Regions from separate parts of the Synechocystis sp. FACHB-908 genome, predicted to be linked through region 2. Evidence: predicted binding sites of a transcription regulator. Region 2 holds the regulator's gene; the other holds the start of a gene.

Region 1 (4,062 bases), on a different contig from region 2:
AGTTGTGGAGGCGGCGAGAGACTTGCAAGTAGCAGTTAATGCCAACAATTCACGGTCGTCGGTTTGCTCGAGCCCAAGGATTGCCACGTAAGGCTCACCAGCCAATCCAAGAGCTTTGGCGAACGCAGGTTCGGTTTTCAAGCCAGAACGTTTCAATTCCGTCACGGTTGATTTTAGACTAGGAGACAAAGCCAGCAACCGCTGTTCAACCCGAAAATGCCGTACGCCCCACTGTTTGTTTGTCGGAATTGGCTGGCAGAAAATCTCAACGTCCCATTCAAACGCATTGAACTGAACAATGATGGATTCATGATTTTGAAAAGTTCCGTGTCGAATTTGAAAGCCATCTTGAGATTCAAACTGACGCGTTGCGAATCCTGCGAATCGGTCAAGATCGTCACAATAACAAGCAATGTCGATATCGCTGTTGGACACATCAATTCCAAGCGGCGGCGTTCCGATCACGATTGGATCGAATATACGCAGATTGGCCAGCAGGTCAAGATTCTCAATTGCTTTTTCGTAAGGGATTCGCATCGGGAATGAATAACCCCGCCGCAAGCATCGGGGTATCGAAAGAATTTAGAAGAGACTTAGTTGAAAGTTTTGATGTAGCCGCAAATAGTCCTTTCCTTGTTTTTGCACATATTTGGTGACCGTATTTTCATCCCCATGTTTGCCCACCGTACTTGTGAAATAACCATCACCGCCATATCGTTATCTATCTGAAACTCTCGGAAATCTTTGGGCCAATTTAACTGTTAATCCTGATTACACTTGTTCTCCAGAGCGTAACCAGAGGGTAAAAGTTGAGCCTGGTTGGTCTGGGTCGCGAGATAAACCGTTGGGGCTAGTGACGGTGATTTTGCCCCCCATCTGGGCTACCAAATCCGCCACGATCGCCAAACCCAAACCAGTGCCATTAATGGAGCCTCGGCCCTGAACACCACGATAATTACGCTCAAAAATTTTCTGTTGATCCTCCGGGGGAATGCCATAACCCGTGTCGGCGATCGCCAATGTGGCCCAATCCATTCCGGAAGATGACACTTTTTCTAAGGCAAGACTAACTTCTACGAGGCCACCATTGGGAGTGTATTTAATCCCATTGTCCAAAAGATTATTAACCACTTCCCGCAAAGCTAAACGGTTAGCCATCACCACGGTATCAATCAAAGCAATTTGGGCTGTTAAAGTGATATTTCTCTCGGCGGCGATCGCCTGATGGGCCAGCAAAATGGGAGGCAAAACCTCCCCTAGGGAAAAATTGGCCAGAGGCATAGTTTCCACCCGGTCCGCCGGGGGCAAAACCTGAATTGTGGTCACTGGGGAACTTGACAACAGGGGCACGGCTTCGGGGCCTTGGGATTGACTTGCTTCAAAGCTTTGTAACAATTCCTGGAGGTGTTCCCCTTGGCGGACAATGCCTTCCACCACCTGTTGACTTTTGTTGTCCCCGTGCCAACGTTTGAGCAGTAGCTTACTAAAAGTTTTTAGGGCAGTGAGGGGATTGCGGAGTTGGTGCAAGAGGTCAGCCCAATGTTGTCGCTCCCACTGGTATTGTTGATTTTGTTCCTCCCAAGCCTGGCGATACCAATCCTGTTGTTGGTCCAATAGGCAGGCCACCGCTAAGGATTTGGCGATCGCCTCCAACTGCATCATTTCCTCCCCATGCCACTGGCCCTGACTGCGGTGAATTACCAACAGCCCCACCATTTCCTCCCCATAAACCAAAGGTAAAACCAAGCGCTTATCTGCATCGAAGGGAGGAGGTTCCAAACGACTACGACGACTTAACTGGCCTACCCCCACGGGAACTGCCGGCAAAGAAAAATCGTCCATCGGGGGAGACACCTCTCCTTGTGGTAGACTTATTAACCCATAACTTTCTGACTCAACCAGCGTTGAACCATGGGAAACCACCAGCGGCACCAATCCCTGTTCCGTTTCTTCTTGATTTAGATAAACGCCGCACCAGTCCACCCGCAATCCCTGTTGCAAAAGCCGAACCTGTGACTGACAAAGGGAAATTAACCCAGCACTGGGGGAATACATTGATGAGATGGAACCGGCCATGGGGCTTGTGGTGGGGCTAGACCCCAGAAATGTTAAGAAATATTAAGATTTGAATTGGTCTACTTATGGCCCTAGGGGGCAGTTTTAGGGGGTGAAACCCTACCTAAATGGTGTTTAGAATCAGCGATCCCCTTAGCGCCGCAAGGGCTTGAGGGGCTTGATATTTAGAATTAGACCGGATATAATCGGCACGGCTTTTGTAACTATCATTACAGCATATAGCTGAAATAGGAGGTAACTGGGTTGGCACGTAAACGCAAACGGAAGAGTCGTCGTCGTCAAGAAGGTCGTAAGATTTTGGAGCTTGTTCCTCAGTTTAATATTGAAAGCGGCGAGGATAAGCCTGTCACGGCCGCTCGTCGCTACATCCAAGCTAACGAAATTCAGCCCCCGGCCTTGCTCATTGTAAAACGAAATGAGCACACTACTGATCGATATTTTTGGGCCGAGAAGGGACTGTTTGGGGCCCAGTATGTGGAAGAGAATCATTTTCTATTCCCCAGTCTGCGGGAGTATCAACTACCCACCCCTAGCACCAAAACTCCTGTAGGCGCTGGAACTCGTTAACTGAGCGGTTTCTAGGCAATAGTATTGGTTTTGTCCGGGCTGGTCTCTCTTAGCAAGTTGACTCCAGATTAGGTTCTGGGGAAAAACTCTACCTGAACTGGGGGAAGAAGTGGTCTGTTTTCGCTTCCATTCCTGTCCAAGGAGCTCAGCTCCAACGGAATCATGTCATGTTTTGGCAACTGAGTCCACTCTAGCCTGCGGGTTGGGGTGGCTGTTGCTGTCCGTTAATAATGCGCCTCATCCCTCTTTTTTTCACAATAGATCTAGCCAAGAAAATTGAGAAATTGCTGGATCACAAAGGCATTGGCAATGTCGATGAAGAAGGCCCCCACCAAGGGTACAACGATGAAAGCCTGGGGAGCGGCGCCGAATTTTTCCGTCACTGCGGTCATATTGGCGATCGCCGTGGGGGTGGCCCCCAGGGTTAAACCGGAATAACCGGAGCAAACTACCGCTGCGTTGTAGTCACGCCCCATGAGGGGAAAAACAACAGCAATGCTGTAGAGCACTGTGGCCATGAATTGGACCAGGAGGATCAGGGCGATCACTCCGCCAATGTCGGCTAAGGTCCAGAGTTGCAGGCTCATCAGGGAAATGGCCAGGAATAGTCCCAAACTAACGTCGGAAATCAGGGCGAGGGAAGGGGTTTCCGCCGGCCAAGGGAATTTTTTAAAAGCGAGGGGAATGGTGTTGGTGAGCACGATCCCCGCCAGTAAACAGGAAACAAAGGCCGGCAACATTAACCCCAACTTAGCAACCAGATCGTTAATTTCATAGCCAAGACCGATGGTAACGCCAATGACTAAAATGGTGTGGAGCATGGTGTTGTAATCAATTTGCACATTGTCCTGATCTCGCCGGATGCCAATGGTCAAATCTTTAGTGTCACAATCCGGTTCTAACTTATTGCGGATAATTAAAAATTTGGCGATGGGGCCTCCCACAATGCCCCCGAACACCAGCCCAAAAGTGGCACAGGCTATGGCAATTTCCGAAGCATTACGGATGCCGTGGTTATCATAAAAAACCGGAGACCAGGCGATCGCCGTGCCATGGCCACCACTCAGGGAAATGGACCCGGAGAGTAAACCCACTGGTAACGCCTGCCCCAATAGGGAAGCCATACCCACCCCGACAAAATTTTGAATTACTAAAAAACTCACCGCTGTTGCTAAAAGAATCAATAGGGGTTTGCCGCCCTGGAGTAGGACTTTTAACTTGGAAGATAGACCAATGCAGGTAAAGAAAATAATTAAAAAAGCATCCCTAATCGGAAAATTGAAAGCTACTTCTGTGCGAAAAATACCGTAGATGAGACCAAAAAACAGGGAAGCTAGCACTCCACCGGAAACGGCATCGGGAATATTAAAACTCTGCAAAAACTTAATTTTTTTAGTGAGATATTTACCAATGTAAAGC
Region 2 (4,062 bases):
TTTTGCTAATTTTTCTTCGGAAGCTCCCACCAGATTAAATAAAAAGCTGAGATTGGAATCCACAGTGCCATCCTGCACAAATCTTTCTAGGGATTCCACCCGCACCGTCAACTTGATTGGCCCGTAGGTGAAAAAGATATTTTCCGCAGTTTTGCCCGGCAATTGAACGGCGATCGCCGTGAGGGCTCCCAAACAAACGGACTGCAGCCAACGACGGAGGTTTAAGGGAAAAGTGACCATGGAAGCTATATCGAGATTAATTAAAGGGGGGGGATCAACCAAGTTGCTGGACTGGAGCAGTGGGCAAGAAACCTGAGCTAATTCTAGGCAATTTTGTTGCCATTGCCCCCAACGTAAAGTTATTTTTTTCTCCATTACCTTTTGTTACCTAAAATTTAATGGAGCCAACCTAGGCTGGACCTTTTGTCACCGTTGCTCTGTCCACGGGATGGAGGATAATCTAAACGAAATCATTAGGGACCCTGACCATGCAAAAAGCCGACGAATTTGCCATCCATCTGTTTTTGGCCAATGGCCATCGAGAGGAAGTCCGTTTCATGACCATTCAAGATTTCCAAAAATGGTATAGCAACGAAGTTGTGCCCAAGCACGATTCCCAGGAATTTATCAGTGTGCCTATCAGAAATATTCAGGGCGAGTACATGGTGGTGCGACCCTCGGCGATCGTTGCCATTCGGGTGGAACCAATTTTCTTTGGCAGTGTGGAGCGCATGTAATCCGTTGTGTATAATCTTGATACAGAATGGGGTTTTGCACTTCCCTTGATGCCCCCATTACCGTGAACGTGCATGGATCAGTCCCTAACCCAAGATCGTCCCCTAGCGGCAGTGTTTCGACGCTTAGGCAGTGAGTTGATGCCCCCGGTGGTGGAAACGTTTGATCGGAGTAAAACAATTTTTTTTCCTGGGGATCCGGCGGAACGGGTTTATTTTTTGCTCAAGGGGGCTGTTAAGTTATCTAGGGTTTACGAAGCCGGGGAAGAAATTACCGTCGCTCTGTTGAGGGAGAACAGTGTTTTTGGGGTGTTATCATTAGTTACCGGGCAACGTTCTGACCGTTTTTACCACGCAGTGGCTTTTACCCCGGTGGAGTTACTGTCTGCCCCCATTGAACAGGTGGAACAGGCTCTCAAGGAGCATCCCGACCTGTCATTGTTGATGTTACAGGGGCTTTCTTCCCGCATTCTCCAGACGGAAATGATGATTGAAACCCTAGCCCACCGGGATATGGGTTCTCGTTTGGTTAGTTTTTTGCTGATTCTCTGTCGAGATTTTGGTGTACCTGCCCCGGACGGCATTCGCATTGACCTCAAGTTATCCCATCAGGCGATCGCCGAAGCCATTGGTTCCACCAGGGTAACGGTGACTAGGCTCCTAGGAGATCTGCGGGAGGGTAATATGATCTCCATCACGAAAAAGAAAATTACCGTCCATAACCCCGTTGCTCTCAGTCAACAGTTTACCTAACCACCCTCTATGACCAGTGCCTATATTCTGGTTCTTTCTGTCCTAGTTTTGGGCGGAATCATTGCTGCGCTGGGGGATCATTTGGGCAGTAAGGTGGGCAAAGCTCGCCTACGTCTGTTTAAACTGCGACCCCGACAGACGGCGGTATTGTTGACGGTGATTACTGGCACTCTGATTTCCGCTTCCACCCTGGGGATTTTGTTTACTTTTAGTAAATCCTTACGAGAGGGGGTGTTTCAACTAGATGATATTTTGGCGCAGTTGCGGGTGGCCAAAACAGAATTGGAACAGGCTAGCCAAGCGAAAGAAGAAATTGAATCGGAACTTACGGCTGTACGCGAAGAGCAACAATTGGTGCAGGAGCGCAGTCGGGAGCTGAATCGAAACTATACCAAAGCTTTGCAGTTATTGCGCCGGGTATCGGAACAATCCCGTAATTTGCGCCAGGAGGTGGCTAACCTTTCAGCGGAAAGGGCTCAATTGAACGAACAAAAGGACTCACTATTAGCGGAATCTTCAGAACTTCAGAGTCAGGTAAAACTGAGGGATCAAGAATTATCCAAGCGTCAGGAACGCATTGCCCAACAGGAAAAAGTCCTTGCCCGTCAGCGGGAACAGGTGCAATCTTTGGAGAAAAGGTTTGCTTCTTTGGAGGCCCAGCGCCAACAGTTACAAGCTGAAATTAATCAACGGGACACCAAAATTGATCAACTCGACCAGGCGATCGCCGCTAAAGATAATGACATCCAGGCCCGGGAAGAAAAGTTACAGGGGCTAGAAACAGAACTAAGTTTCCTGCAGAGGGAAGTGGAAGAACTCGAACGCTATTATCAAGATTACCAAGAGCTGCGGGGGCAACAAATTGCCATTCTGCGGGGTCAGTTATTGGCCTTTGGTGGTCTAAGGGTGGTAAGTAGCGAAGCTGTCACTGGTGCCGTGGATCAATTGTTGCGCCAGGCTAATCGCACTGCTCTACAACTGGTTAAAACCCCCAATATGCCCGTGCCCGATGAACCCATTGTCCGGGTGACCACCGCCCAGGTGGATAGTATTACAAGCCAACTCCAACCAGGCCAGGAATATGTTATTCGGGTGCTATCAGCGGGGAATTATGTGCAGGAAGAAAGGGAAATTCGGGTCTTTTTTGACGTGGTGCCCAACCGCCAAGTTTTTCGAGAAGCGGAAACCATTGCCACCATTTCCCTCGAATCCTCCGACTTTAGCGAAGTTGATGTCCAAAAACGGATTGATTATCTCCTGGCTGCCGCCCAATTCCGTGCCCGTCGGGAAGGTATTTTGGGCCCGATACAAGTGGAGGATGGGCGCATTAAAACTTTGATTGATTTTATCGAACAACTGCGCCGTCAGGCCGATAATCCCCCCAATGAAGTCCGGGCGATCGCCGCTGAGGATACATCGGTGGTCGGACCGTTAAAGATCAGAATTATTGCTTTGCGGGGCAATCAAATTATGTTTGAGAATTAATTTTGTCGGTCATCTTTGGAAATATACCCAGAGTAAATCCTGGCCAAGGCTCCATAAATCCAATTAACCAATTACCAAAGGGTATTTTTGGGGTCAATCTGGCGGTTATCCATGGCCGGAGTTCTAATGGGGGGCGGGGGCGGCAAAGGCATCGATCGCCGTTCATTAATGGCGGGAGGAGTAGGGGATTGGACAGCGGTCAATTTCAAAAAGGCTTGCCTTAGTAAAGGTAAACAATTGTCCCAGGTAACTTCTTTGTTAACTGGTTCCAACAAGTTGTAGCGTTTGAGCAATTCCTGAATTTGTCCCAGGGTATTTTCTGCTCCCCGATAATTCACCTCAATTTCCGAAACGATGGGTTCAGAGCTTCGTAAAGGGTCCCTCTCCACTGCGGCGATCGCCCGACGAACGGCGGAAGTCAACTCACTGCGATACTGGCGGGCCGCCACCCGACGTTGTTCTTCCACTCCCTTCACACTGGAGGCATAGAGGGGCGGTAAACGATTGAGGGCGTAGGTTGCCACCTCGGTTAAATTGAGATAATTTCTCAAGTTTTTGGGGTAAAAACGCAGTTGTTTATCAATCTCTTCATAGACCAACGTTTCCATCACATTGACATGAACGCCGGCATTGACGGGGGCTGAGGACTCGGAGGCGAGAAAATCCATGGCAGAGAGCTGGGGAAAGTGATAACTAGACGAGAAAAATTATCATAGGGGAGCGGGAGCAAAATACTGGGGAAAATACAGAGCAAATACATCCCCGGATTCAAGTGGCACTCCGATTTTAGCTGAATTAAGGGATTCTCGGCGCAGTCATTCAACACAATTTAACTGGTGTGGGATAATGGGTCAGTGCGTCATTTACCTAGGCTCATTATGCGACTGTCCCAGATGCTCTTTGTCACCCTCAGAGACGATCCAGCGGATGCGGAAATCCCCAGTCATAAACTTCTGGTGCGGGCCGGTTTTATCCGTCGTTTGGGCAGTGGTCTATACGCCTACTTACCTCTGATATGGCGGGTGCTAGAAAAAGTGAAGCGCATTGTCCAGGAAGAAATGAATCGCACCGGGGCCCAGGAGTGCCTATT

Evidence for each region. The regulator NtcA, encoded in region 2, controls nitrogen genes in cyanobacteria. The targets are predictions, from matches to a motif close to GTANCNNNNGNTAC.
Region 1: the regulator NtcA is predicted to act here: its motif matches at 2,276-2,289, upstream of H6G46_RS12885 (DUF3155 domain-containing protein).

The regions. Positions count from the first base shown of each region.
Region 1 is NZ_JACJTH010000035.1:203,384-207,445, reverse strand. Features, by position in the region: gene H6G46_RS12895 (DUF4269 domain-containing protein) at 1-537, opposite strand, end outside; gene hik2 (two-component system sensor histidine kinase Hik2) at 772-2,076, opposite strand; gene H6G46_RS12885 (DUF3155 domain-containing protein) at 2,320-2,643, shown strand; gene gltS (sodium/glutamate symporter) at 2,907-4,062, opposite strand, start outside.
Region 2 is NZ_JACJTH010000036.1:32,120-36,181, reverse strand. Features, by position in the region: gene H6G46_RS13335 (alpha/beta hydrolase) at 1-240, opposite strand, end outside; gene H6G46_RS13330 (hypothetical protein) at 489-737, shown strand; gene ntcA (global nitrogen regulator NtcA) at 810-1,487, shown strand; gene H6G46_RS13320 (DUF3084 domain-containing protein) at 1,497-2,972, shown strand; gene H6G46_RS13315 (late competence development ComFB family protein) at 3,044-3,640, opposite strand; gene proS (proline--tRNA ligase) at 3,851-4,062, shown strand, end outside.